One region of the Erwinia sp. 009765445 genome, then DNA from elsewhere that is predicted to be linked to it. Evidence: predicted binding sites of a transcription regulator. Region 1 holds the regulator's gene; the other holds the start of a gene.
What was found. Region 1 encodes PhoB, which activates phosphate uptake and scavenging genes when phosphate is short. Its sites were predicted from a motif close to CTGTCATAAAACTGNCNNAT; they were not measured.
Positions count from the first base shown of each region.

Region 2: the regulator PhoB is predicted to act here: its motif matches at 1,770-1,789, upstream of ugpB (sn-glycerol-3-phosphate ABC transporter substrate-binding protein UgpB).

Region 1 is NZ_JBYUWC010000015.1:70,765-76,154, reverse strand. Features, by position in the region: gene AC3Y5R_RS16935 (AAA family ATPase) at 1-947, opposite strand, end outside; gene sbcD (exonuclease subunit SbcD) at 944-2,167, opposite strand; gene phoB (phosphate response regulator transcription factor PhoB) at 2,369-3,058, shown strand; gene phoR (phosphate regulon sensor histidine kinase PhoR) at 3,082-4,395, shown strand; gene AC3Y5R_RS16915 (PstS family phosphate ABC transporter substrate-binding protein) at 4,414-5,337, shown strand.
Region 2 is NZ_JBYUWC010000008.1:105,059-110,448, reverse strand. Features, by position in the region: gene ugpA (sn-glycerol-3-phosphate ABC transporter permease UgpA) at 1-241, opposite strand, end outside; gene ugpB (sn-glycerol-3-phosphate ABC transporter substrate-binding protein UgpB) at 359-1,675, opposite strand; gene livF (high-affinity branched-chain amino acid ABC transporter ATP-binding protein LivF) at 1,954-2,664, opposite strand; gene livG (high-affinity branched-chain amino acid ABC transporter ATP-binding protein LivG) at 2,666-3,433, opposite strand; gene AC3Y5R_RS10590 (high-affinity branched-chain amino acid ABC transporter permease LivM) at 3,430-4,704, opposite strand; gene livH (high-affinity branched-chain amino acid ABC transporter permease LivH) at 4,701-5,390, opposite strand, start outside.

The sequences.
Region 1 (5,390 bases):
AACTGCTGATGCTGCTCTTTCAGCCCCTGCAAATCCTGCTGCTGTTGATTGCGCTGCTGCCAGAGCGGGCGCAGCTTTTCCGCCGGTTCGGCCTGAAGCAGGCGATCCAGCTGCGCGCTGTCCTGCTGCCAGGCGGTTTCCGCCTGCAGGCGATCGGTTTCGGCAGCGGTTACAGCCTGAGAAATGGCCTGAAACTGTTGATACCACTGCAGTAAAACCTGCTGACGTTGATGCTGAGAAGTGAGTACCTGCTCCTCTGCCACCCTTTGCTCCAGCTGGCCGGTAAGCAGCTGAACCTGCTCGTTATCCAGCAGAGCCATGCCGCCAGCCTGGGCTTTGAGCGTCTCCAGTGCCTGACGGGCATTTTTATGTCGCTCAAAAACGCTGGCCGACAGGCGGCCGTAGATCTCCGTGCCGGTCAGTTCTTCCAGCAGCTCGGCGCGGCTGTTGGCATCGGCATTCAGGAAGGCCGCAAACTGCCCCTGTGACAGCATCATCGATTTGGTGAAGCGTTCAAAATCCAGCCCGGTCAGCGCGGTCAGCATCTCCAGCTTGTCCTTGACCTTGTCGGCAACGATCTGGTTGTCTTCGCAGCGGGCCAGCTCCACTCGCGGTGCCTGCAGGTTGCCGTCCGCCACGCCACGCGCCCGGTTCTGGCTCCAGAAAGCACGCCAGGCCACGCCTTTCACCTCAAACTCCACTTCGGCCAGGCATTCTGAAGTGTCGCGCGTCATCAGGTCATTCTGCGACTGCGACAGTTTTCCCAGTCTGGAGGTTTCGTGATACAGCGCCAGGCAGATTGCATCCAGTAGCGTGGTCTTACCCGCGCCGGTCGGGCCGGTAATGGCGAACAGGCCGTTGCTGGCAAACGGCTCGGCGGTGAAATCAATTTTCCATTCGCCCTTCAGCGAGTTGAGGTTTTTAAACCGCAGCGTCAGGATCTTCACAGCTGTTCCTCGTCATCAATTTCGGCCAGCGTCTGGTTGAACAGCAGGGTGGCTCGGGCCAGCCGCTCCGGCTCTTCATCGGTTTCCATCGCCAGACGACGGGTGAAGACTTCCTCCACGCTCAGCTCACTCAGCGTTTCATTATTTTGACGGTCAATGGCCTGCTCGCGCTGTTCACGGCTGCGGCGCAGCAGCACAACTTCCACAGGCAGTTCCAGCGTCATCTCCTGAATACGACGTTGCAGATCGTTCAGCCATGCGCCGGTGACAATTTCGATATCCAGCCACACCGTTTTGCCATCTTCGCGCGGTTGGATCTCCGCCAGCTGGTTTTCGATCTCCTCCAGCGAGCCTTTAATCATCTGCATTGGCTGGAATAACGGGATATTCAGCGGTTGCACGCTGCTCAGCTTGCCGTCGGTGAACCCGACCAGAAAGACGCTTTTCTCCTTACCCAGCTCGTCAAAGCTGAGTGGGATCGGCGAACCGCTGTAGCGGATATGTTCAGTGTTGGCGATGCGTTGTGCACGGTGAATATGTCCCAGCGCGATGTAATCTGCTGGTGGGAAGGCCTGCGCGGGAAAAGCATCCAGCGTGCCGATATAGATATCGCGCACCGCGTCACTTTTGGTCACGCCCATCGTGGTCAGATGCCCGGTGGCAATGATCGGCAGCGGCAGGTCCATCGCCTCCCGCTGAGCCTGCGCTTCCTGCCAGCACTGCTGGTAATGGATGGTGATCGCTTCCAGCAGGGTTTGCTGTTTTTCATGACCTGACTGACCCGCCTTACTGGTGGTGATATCTCGCGGGCGCAGATAGGGAATAGCACAGAGCAGGGCACCAGGCTGGCCGTCGCGGGTATTGAGCAGCAGAACCTGTTCACGTGGGTCATCGCTGGCTGCGGCAATCACCCGAGTATTCAGGCAGGCCAGCAGTTCGCGGGATTCGTTCAGCGTGGCGACTGAATCATGGTTGCCGCCGAGGATCACCAGCTGGCATTGGGTCTGCTGCAGCCTGACCACAAAGCGGTTGTACAGCTCGCGGGCGTAGCTGGGCGGCGAGCCGGTATCGAAAATATCGCCTGCCACAATGATGGCATCCACCTGATGGGTTTCAGCCTGCGCCAGCAGCCAGTCCAGAAAGGCCTGGTGCTCTGCGGCCCGGCTCTTGGTGTAGAAAAACTGGCCCAGATGCCAGTCAGCGGTATGAATCACTCGCATGGGATCCCTTCGGTGCGGAAAGCTGATCCGACGATTATAAACAGCCCCGGCAAAAACCCCAGCGCGAAAGGCGTTTGCACCTTCAAAAAAGTGTTATAAAACGGTGTTCTTACCGGTGCTTTTTTCATAAAACTGTCATAAAACTGACGCATAATGACGCCGCAAATCCAGTGACATTCCGTCACAGTAGCAGGAGCAATAATGGCTAAGCGCATTCTGGTGGTCGAAGATGAAGCCCCAATCCGTGAGATGTTGTGTTTCGTTCTGGAGCAAAATGACTATCAACCTATTGAAGCTGAAGATTACGACAGTGCCATCAATCTGCTGATCGAACCCTGGCCTGATTTGATTCTGCTGGACTGGATGCTGCCGGGTGGCTCAGGCATTCAGTTTATTAAACATCTCAAGCGCGAAGCGATGACCCGCGATATCCCGGTGATGATGTTAACCGCGCGTGGTGAAGAAGAAGACCGCGTGCGTGGTCTGGAAGTGGGCGCAGACGATTACATTACCAAACCGTTCTCGCCAAAAGAGCTGGTGGCCCGAATTAAAGCGGTGATGCGCCGTATCTCGCCAATGGCTGTGGAAGAAATGATTGAGATGCAGGGACTGAGCCTGGACCCGTCTTCGCATCGCGTGATGTCCGAGACTCAGCCGCTGGAAATGGGCCCGACGGAATACAAACTGCTGCACTTCTTTATGACTCATCCGGAACGTGTTTACAGCCGCGAACAGTTGCTTAATCACGTATGGGGAACTAACGTGTACGTCGAAGATCGTACCGTTGACGTGCATATTCGCCGCTTGCGTAAAGCGCTGGAAGTCACCGGGCACGATCGTATGGTGCAGACGGTTCGCGGAACAGGTTATCGTTTCTCTGCACGCTACTGATCGTTCGCACTGGAGTCTTAACCGTGTTGGAACGCCTCTCCTGGAAGAGATTGCTGTTTGAGCTGGTGCTTGCCTGCATGCCCGCCCTGGTGCTGGGGCTGCTGGTTGGCTACCTGCCCTGGCTGCTGTTGATTTCCGTGCTGGCCGTATCAGGCTGGCACTTCGCGAATTTACTTCGTTTATCTCACTGGCTGTGGGTTGACCGCAGCATGACCCCTCCTGCCGGACGCGGCAGCTGGGAACCTCTCTTCTATGGCCTTTATCAGATGCAGGCGCGAAATCGTCGGCGTCGCCGCGAGCTGGGCAGCCTGATCAAGCGCTTCCGCAGCGGGGCGGAGTCGTTACCCGACGCGGTGGTGCTGACTACGGAAGAGGGGACGATTTTCTGGTGTAACGGCCTGGCACAGCAGATGCTGGGATTGCGCTGGCCGGAGGATAACGGCCAGAACATCCTCAACCTGCTGCGTTATCCGGAGTTCACCCGCTATCTTCGCCAGCGCGATTTCTCCCGCCCGCTGACCCTGGTGCTGAACAGTCATCGCCATTTGGAATTCCGCGTGATGCCGTACAGCGAAGGCCAGTGGCTGCTGGTAGCGCGCGATGTGACGCAGATGCATCAGTTGGAAGGGGCGCGCCGCAATTTCTTTGCCAACGTCAGCCACGAGCTGCGCACGCCGTTAACGGTGCTACAGGGTTATCTGGAGATGATGGAAGAGTCGGATATGAAGGGCGCGCTTCGCGATAAGGCGCTGCACACCATGCAGGAGCAGACCCGCAGGATGGACGGGTTGGTGAAACAACTGCTGACATTGTCCCGCATTGAAGCGGCACCGGCGCTGGATCTGCAGGAAAAAGTCGACGTGCCGATGATGTTGTGGCTGTTGCAGCGTGAGGCGGAGACGCTCAGTCAGGGACGGCATGAAATTCATTTTAATACCGATCCGAATCTGCGGGTATTCGGCAATGATGAGCAGCTGCGCAGTGCGATTTCAAACCTGGTGTATAACTCGGTAAACCATACGCCAGAAGGCACACGTATTGATATCAGCTGGCTGAAGACGTCGCAGGGAGCGCAGTTTAAGGTGAAGGATAACGGTCCCGGCATTGCGGCAGAGCATATTCCCCGCCTGACGGAGCGTTTCTACCGGGTGGATAAAGCCCGCTCACGGCAGACCGGCGGCAGCGGGTTGGGGCTGGCAATCGTGAAGCATGCGCTCAGCCATCACAACACGCGGCTGGATATCACCAGCCTGCCGGGCAAAGAGACCTGTTTCAGCTTTTCACTGCCGCCGAGGTTGATTGTCAGCAACGAATTGTCCCAGAATGCGGTTCGTTGACCGAATCGGAAGTTCAGGATGAAAAAGCTGTTTTTCGCGCTATTGTTGATGCTCAGCACGATGGCCCAGGCACAAGAGGGCATGCTGGCGGGGAACCTGACCAGCGTCGGGTCGGATACGCTGGGCAATCTTATGACCCTGTGGGGAGAGAGCTTTAACCAGCAGTATCCCGGCGTGAACGTGCAGATCCAGGCAGCCGGTTCGTCTACTGCGCCGACGGCACTGGCAGCCGGGGCGGCACAGCTTGGTGCGATGAGCCGCCCTATGCAGGCCGTTGAGCGGCAGCTGTTTGAAAACAGCTATGGCTATCCGCCACTGGCGGTTCCGGTTGCCATGGATGCGCTGGTGGTGGTGGTCAATCAGGACAACCCTCTGCAGGGGCTGAATGCGCAGCAGCTCGATTCGGTGTTTTCTGTCACCCGTCGATGTGGCGGGGCTTCTTCGATTAATCGTTGGGGAGATCTGCAACTGGGTCAGCCCGGCTGGGCGAAGCGTCCTCTTCAACGGTTCGGCCGCAACTCTGCTTCCGGTACCTGGGGCTTCTTCAAACAGCAGGCGCTGTGCAACGGGGATTTCCGTAATGATGTGGGGGAATATCCTGGCTCGGCTGCCGTGGTGCAGGCGGTGGCGGGTACCCTGAACGGCATTGGTTACGCCAGCATGGGAATTCACCTGAGCGGGGTGAAGACGCTGCCGGTTTCCCGCGAGGGCAACAACTGGATTGCACCCACCGCGGAGAATATCCGCAGCGGCCTCTATCCATACGCCCGTCCCCTCTATATCTACGTCATCAAAGCGCCCGGCAAGCCGCTGGAGCCGCTGACCAGAGCCTTCCTGCAGCATGCGCTCTCTGCGCACGGACAGGGGCTGGTGAAGCAGGCGGGCTATCTGCCGCTTTCCGACGAGCAGATTGCTCAGGCCCGGAAAATGATCGGCGGGTAGGCTGGCTTTACGGCTTCTTTTCATGCTTAACATGAATTTTCTTCATGCATAGT
Region 2 (5,390 bases), on a different contig from region 1:
GACCGCTGAACACCAACGTGGTCCAGAAGGAGTCAAGGTAGTATTCATCGCCAGCCAGGCGTTTGAAGTTGTCCAGCCCGACAAAGGTGCTGGAAATACCAAAGGGATCGATGCTCTGCACCGAATACCACAGCGCTTCTCCGGCAGGCCAGAGGAAGAAGATCACGGTGATCAGCAACTGTGGCAACACCAGCAGATAGGGCAGCCAGCGCGAGCGAAAAACGGGACGGGAAGAAGACATAAGGTCGCTCTGAAATTAAGGTATTGCGGGCGGAATACCTTCCGCCGCGACAAAAACAGTCAGTTGTACAGCCAGGGAGGTTGTAAGGGGCGAATTTCTTCGCCCCACAAGTCGTTATTACTGCTTAACAGTCTGCTCGAAGCGACGCAGCAGCAGGTTGCCACGGGTCACCGCGTTATCCAGAGCGGCCTGAGGGGTGCTCGATCCGGTCCAGACGCCTTCCAGTTCTTCGTCAACAATGGTACGAATCTGCGGCATGTTGCCCAGACGCATGCCTTTGGTGAACGGCAATGGTGGCTTATTCAACATCTGGCGAGTGGCGGTGTCCGCACCCGGGTTTTTATCGTAAAAGCCCTGCTTGCGGGTCAACTCGTAAGCCGCGGTGGTGATTGGCAGGTAACCGGTTTTCTGGTGCCATTCGGCAGCGATTTCCGGCTGGGCCAGGAACTGCATAAACTCAGCTACGCCTTTATAGGTTGCTGCGTCTTTGCCCTTCATCACCCACAGGCTTGCACCACCGATAATGGCGTTCTGCGGAGCGTTCGGTACGGTAGAGTCGTAAGGCATCATGCCCACGCCGTAGTTGAATTTGGCGTAGTGACGGATGTCAGCCAGTGAACCGGAAGAGGCAGTGGTGATGCCGCAGTCGCCGTTGTAGAACTTGGCGGTAGACTCATCTTTACGACCGAAGTAGGTGAACTCACCCTTCTTGTTCATCTCTTCCAGCATCTGGATATGACGGACCTGGGTTGGTTTGTTGAATTCCAGAACGGCATCAGTACCGTCGAAGCCGTTGTTTTTGGTCGCCACTGGCAGACCGTGCCACGCGCTGAAGTTTTCGATCTGGATCCAGCCCTGCCAGCCACTGGCGTAGCCACAGGTCATGCCCGCTTTACGCAGTGCAGCAGCATCTTTCTCCAGATCCTGCCAGGTTTTTGGCGGCTCATCCGGGTTCAGACCGGCTTTCTTAAAGGCGTCTTTGTTGTAATACAGAACCGGCGTGGAGCTGTTGAACGGCTGGGAAATCAGGTGGCCATTAGAGTCGCTGTAGTAACCGGCAACCGTTGGCACAAACTGGGATTCATCAAAAGCAATCCCTGAGTTTTTGAACACGTCATACACCGGCACGATAGCTTTAGAGGCCATCATGGTCGCTGTACCCACTTCGTAAACCTGCAGGATCGCTGGCGCTTTACCGGAGCGTACGGCAGCAATACCGGCCGCCAGGCTCTGTTCGTAGTTGCCTTTATAAGTCGGCACGATTTTGTAATCAGGGTGAGATTCGTTAAAGCGTTTTGCCAGAGAATCGACTTCAACGCCCAGCTCTCCCTCCATAGAGTGCCAGAAAGGAATTTCAGTGGCGGCCAGAGCGTGGCTGCTGAAGGTCAGTCCCAGTACGACGCAAAGTGCGGTTTTGCGGGAGAACGATGTCATGTCGGTTTCCTGTGCCCGGTGTCATTCGCGCCAAATGGCGCAATATTGTTCGGGATGTAACATGACATGTGAAAATGACGGAAAGATAACGAGTTTATGACAGGGGAGTGACAGACAGGTGACGAGGGATCACGCCATAAACCAGCATGTGTGCGTGCAATATCGGCAGTATATAAAGCGCAAAAAGCATCTTCGGGAACATCTCAACCCACCCCTTTCCAGGAGCGGGTTGATGGATTACCGGTCGACATTTCCCGCGCTTTAGTTGTCGGGGCCAACTATCCCCCAAGATAAGCGCTACGCACCGCCTCATTAGCCAGCAACGCCGCGCCGGTATCCTCCAGTACCACGTGACCGTTTTCCAGCACGTAGCCCCGATCGGCCAGCTTCAGCGCCTGGTTGGCATTCTGTTCAACGAGGAAAATCGTCATTCCCTCCTGCCGCAGTTGTTCGATAGTGTCGAAAATCTGCTGGATGATGATCGGTGCCAAACCCAGTGACGGTTCGTCCAGCAGTAGCAGGCGCGGCTGGCTCATCAGCGCACGGCCTATCGCCAGCATCTGCTGCTCGCCGCCGGACATCGTTCCGGCTCGCTGTATGCGGCGCTCGTAAAGGCGCGGAAACAGCTCATACACACGCTTGATGCGAGTCTGATACTGCTGACGTTCAGCGAAGAAACCGCCCATCGCCAGGTTTTCATCCACCGTCATGCGGGAAAATACCCGCCGCCCTTCCGGCACAATCGCAATCGCTTCACGCATAATGCGCGCGGTTTGCCATTCAGTGATCGCCTTACCATCGAAAGTGATCGTCCCTTCTGTCGCCCTCGGCTCGCCACATAGCGTACCGAGGATAGTGGTTTTACCCGCGCCATTAGCGCCAATCAGCGTGACGATTTCGCCCTGATTGATGTGCAAGCTGACGTTATGCAGCGCCTGAATTTTGCCGTAATGGGCGCTGACGTTTTGCAGGGAAAGCATCGGATTCATATTATGCTTCTCCTAAATAGGCGCGGATAACATCCGGATTATTGCGGATCTCTTCCGGCGTGCCATTGGCCAGCGGTGTTCCCTGATTAACCACATAGATGCGGTCAGAAATGCCCATTACCAGTTTCATATCGTGTTCAATCAACAGTACCGAGACTTTATGCTCGCCTCTGAGCTCAGCAATCAGCTCATCCAGCTCGTGCGTCTCTTTCGGATTCAGCCCCGCCGCCGGTTCATCCAGCATCAGGATTTCCGGACGGGTTACCATGCAGCGGGCAATTTCCAGACGGCGCTGCTGGCCATAGGCCAGATTCCCCGCCTGACGGTTTGCCAGTTCAAGCAGTCCAACACGCTGCAGCCAGCTGGAGGCACTATCAAGCGCTTCGCTTTCCGCTTTACGGAAGGCAGGCGTCTTCAGCAGTCCGGCAAACACGCTGCTTTTCAGGTGCTGATGCTGGGCAACCAGCAGATTTTCAATCACCGTCATTTCACGGAACAGGCGAACGTGCTGGAAGGTCCGCACAATGCCCATCCGTGCAATCTTCTGCCCCGGCAGACCGGCCAGCTGCTGATCCCGCAGCTTGATGCTGCCGCCCGTCGGACGATAAAAACCGGTCAGGCAGTTAAACACCGTGGTTTTGCCCGCGCCGTTCGGCCCGATCAGCGAAACGATCTCCTGCGGGCGCAGCTCCAGCTCAACGTTGTTCACGGCAAGCAGGCCGCCAAAGCGCATCATCAGGCCATTCACGGCCAGTAAAGGCTGGGTCATGGCTGCTCTCCTTTTTCCACACTCTTCAGCTTCAGGTGCGGGCGTTTCATCGGCAGCAGGCCCTGTGGCCGCCAGATCATCATCAGTACCATCAGACCACCGAGTACCAGCATGCTGTACTCGTTAAGGTCGCGCATCAGTTCGCGGGAAACCACCAGCAGCACGGCAGCGAGGATCACCGCAAACTGCGATCCCATCCCGCCCAGCACCACAATCGCCAGTACAAAGGCCGACTCGGCAAAGGTAAAGGATTCCGGGCTGACAAAACCCTGACGCGCGGCAAACAGGCTACCGGCAAAGCCCGCAAAGGCGGCGCTGATAGTGAATGCGGTCAGTTTGATGCGGGTCGGGCTCAGGCCCAGCGAGCGGCAGGCGATTTCATCTTCGCGCAGCGCTTCCCAGGCGCGGCCCAGCGGCATACGCAGCAGGCGGTTGATGACAAACAGCGTCACAATCACCAGCAGCAGCGCGACCATATAAAGGAAAATAATGCGGTCGCTGGGGTCATATTTCAGCCCGAAGAAATTACTGAAGGTATCCCAGCCACCATCGCGAACGCTGCGGCTAAACTCCAGGCCAAACAGCGACGGTTTCGGGATCTGGCTGATGCCGTTCGGGCCTCCGGTGATTTCCGTGTTATTGAGCAGCAGGATACGGACAATTTCGCCGAAGCCCAGCGTCACAATCGCCAGATAGTCACCGCGCAGGCGCAATACCGGGAACCCCAGCAGCAGGCCAAACATCGCCGCCACCAGACCGGCCAGCGGCAGACATTCCCAGAAGCTCAGGCCATAGTAGTGGTTCAGCAAGGCGAAGGTGTAAGCGCCGATGGCATAAAAACCGCCGTAACCCAGTACCAGCAGGCCGGACAGGCCGACAACCACGTTCAGGCCGAGGCCCAGCATCACGTAGATCAGCGTCAGCGTGGCGATATCGACCGTACCGCGAGAGACCAGAAACGGCCATGCAACGGCAGCGATAATCAACACCAGAAACAGCAGTTTTTGCTTTGGTGTGGAGCCGTCGATCCCCGGCAGAACAAACGCCGGCCCAGACATTTTTTTCATTCCGTGCTGGAATAAAGGGCGCAGCAGCTGGAAGAAGAACACCACGGCACAGCCGACAGCAATCCAGTTCCAGCGAACGCTTCCGGCATTGTTCACCACCAGATGGGTGCCATCCAGATTCAGGCGCATGCCCATAAAGAACGCCGCCAGCACCAGCAGCATCACCGCTGAAGCAAGGGCATTAAGCAGGTTGAGGTGTTTCATACTTTCTCCACCTCCGGACGACCGAGAATACCGGTTGGCATCACCAGCAGCACCACAATCAGCAGCGCAAAAGAGACCACGTCTTTGTATTCAGTGCTCAGATAAGCAGAAGTCAGCGCTTCAGCAATGCCGAGGATCAGACCGCCAAGCATCGCGCCCGGAATACTGCCGATGCCGCCCAGTACCGCGGCAGTAAAGGCTTTCATCCCGGCCATAAAGCCAATATACGGGTTAATTACGCCGTAGAACTGGCCAAGCAGTACACCCGCCACCGCCGCCATTGCGGCACCAATCACAAAGGTCAGTGAGATTACGCGGTCGGTATTGATGCCCAGCAGGCTGGCCATCTTCAGATCTTCAGCACAGGCACGACAGGCGCGGCCCATGCGGGAATAGCGGATAAACAGCGTCAGTGCCAGCATGGCGAGGAAGGTCACCACCCAAATCACCACCTGCATGGTGGAAATTGTCGCAGCAAAGCCATTGCTGACGCCCAGCGTCCACTGCCCGGTAATCAGGCTGGGCAAGGCCAGGTCACGTGAGCCCTGAGTCAGGCTGACGTAGTTTTGCAGGAATATTGACATGCCAATGGCGGAGATCAGCGCAATCAGACGCTTGGAGGAACGGACCGGCTTGTAGGCCACGCGCTCAATGCTCCAGCCGTAGGCGCTGGCAATCACGATGGC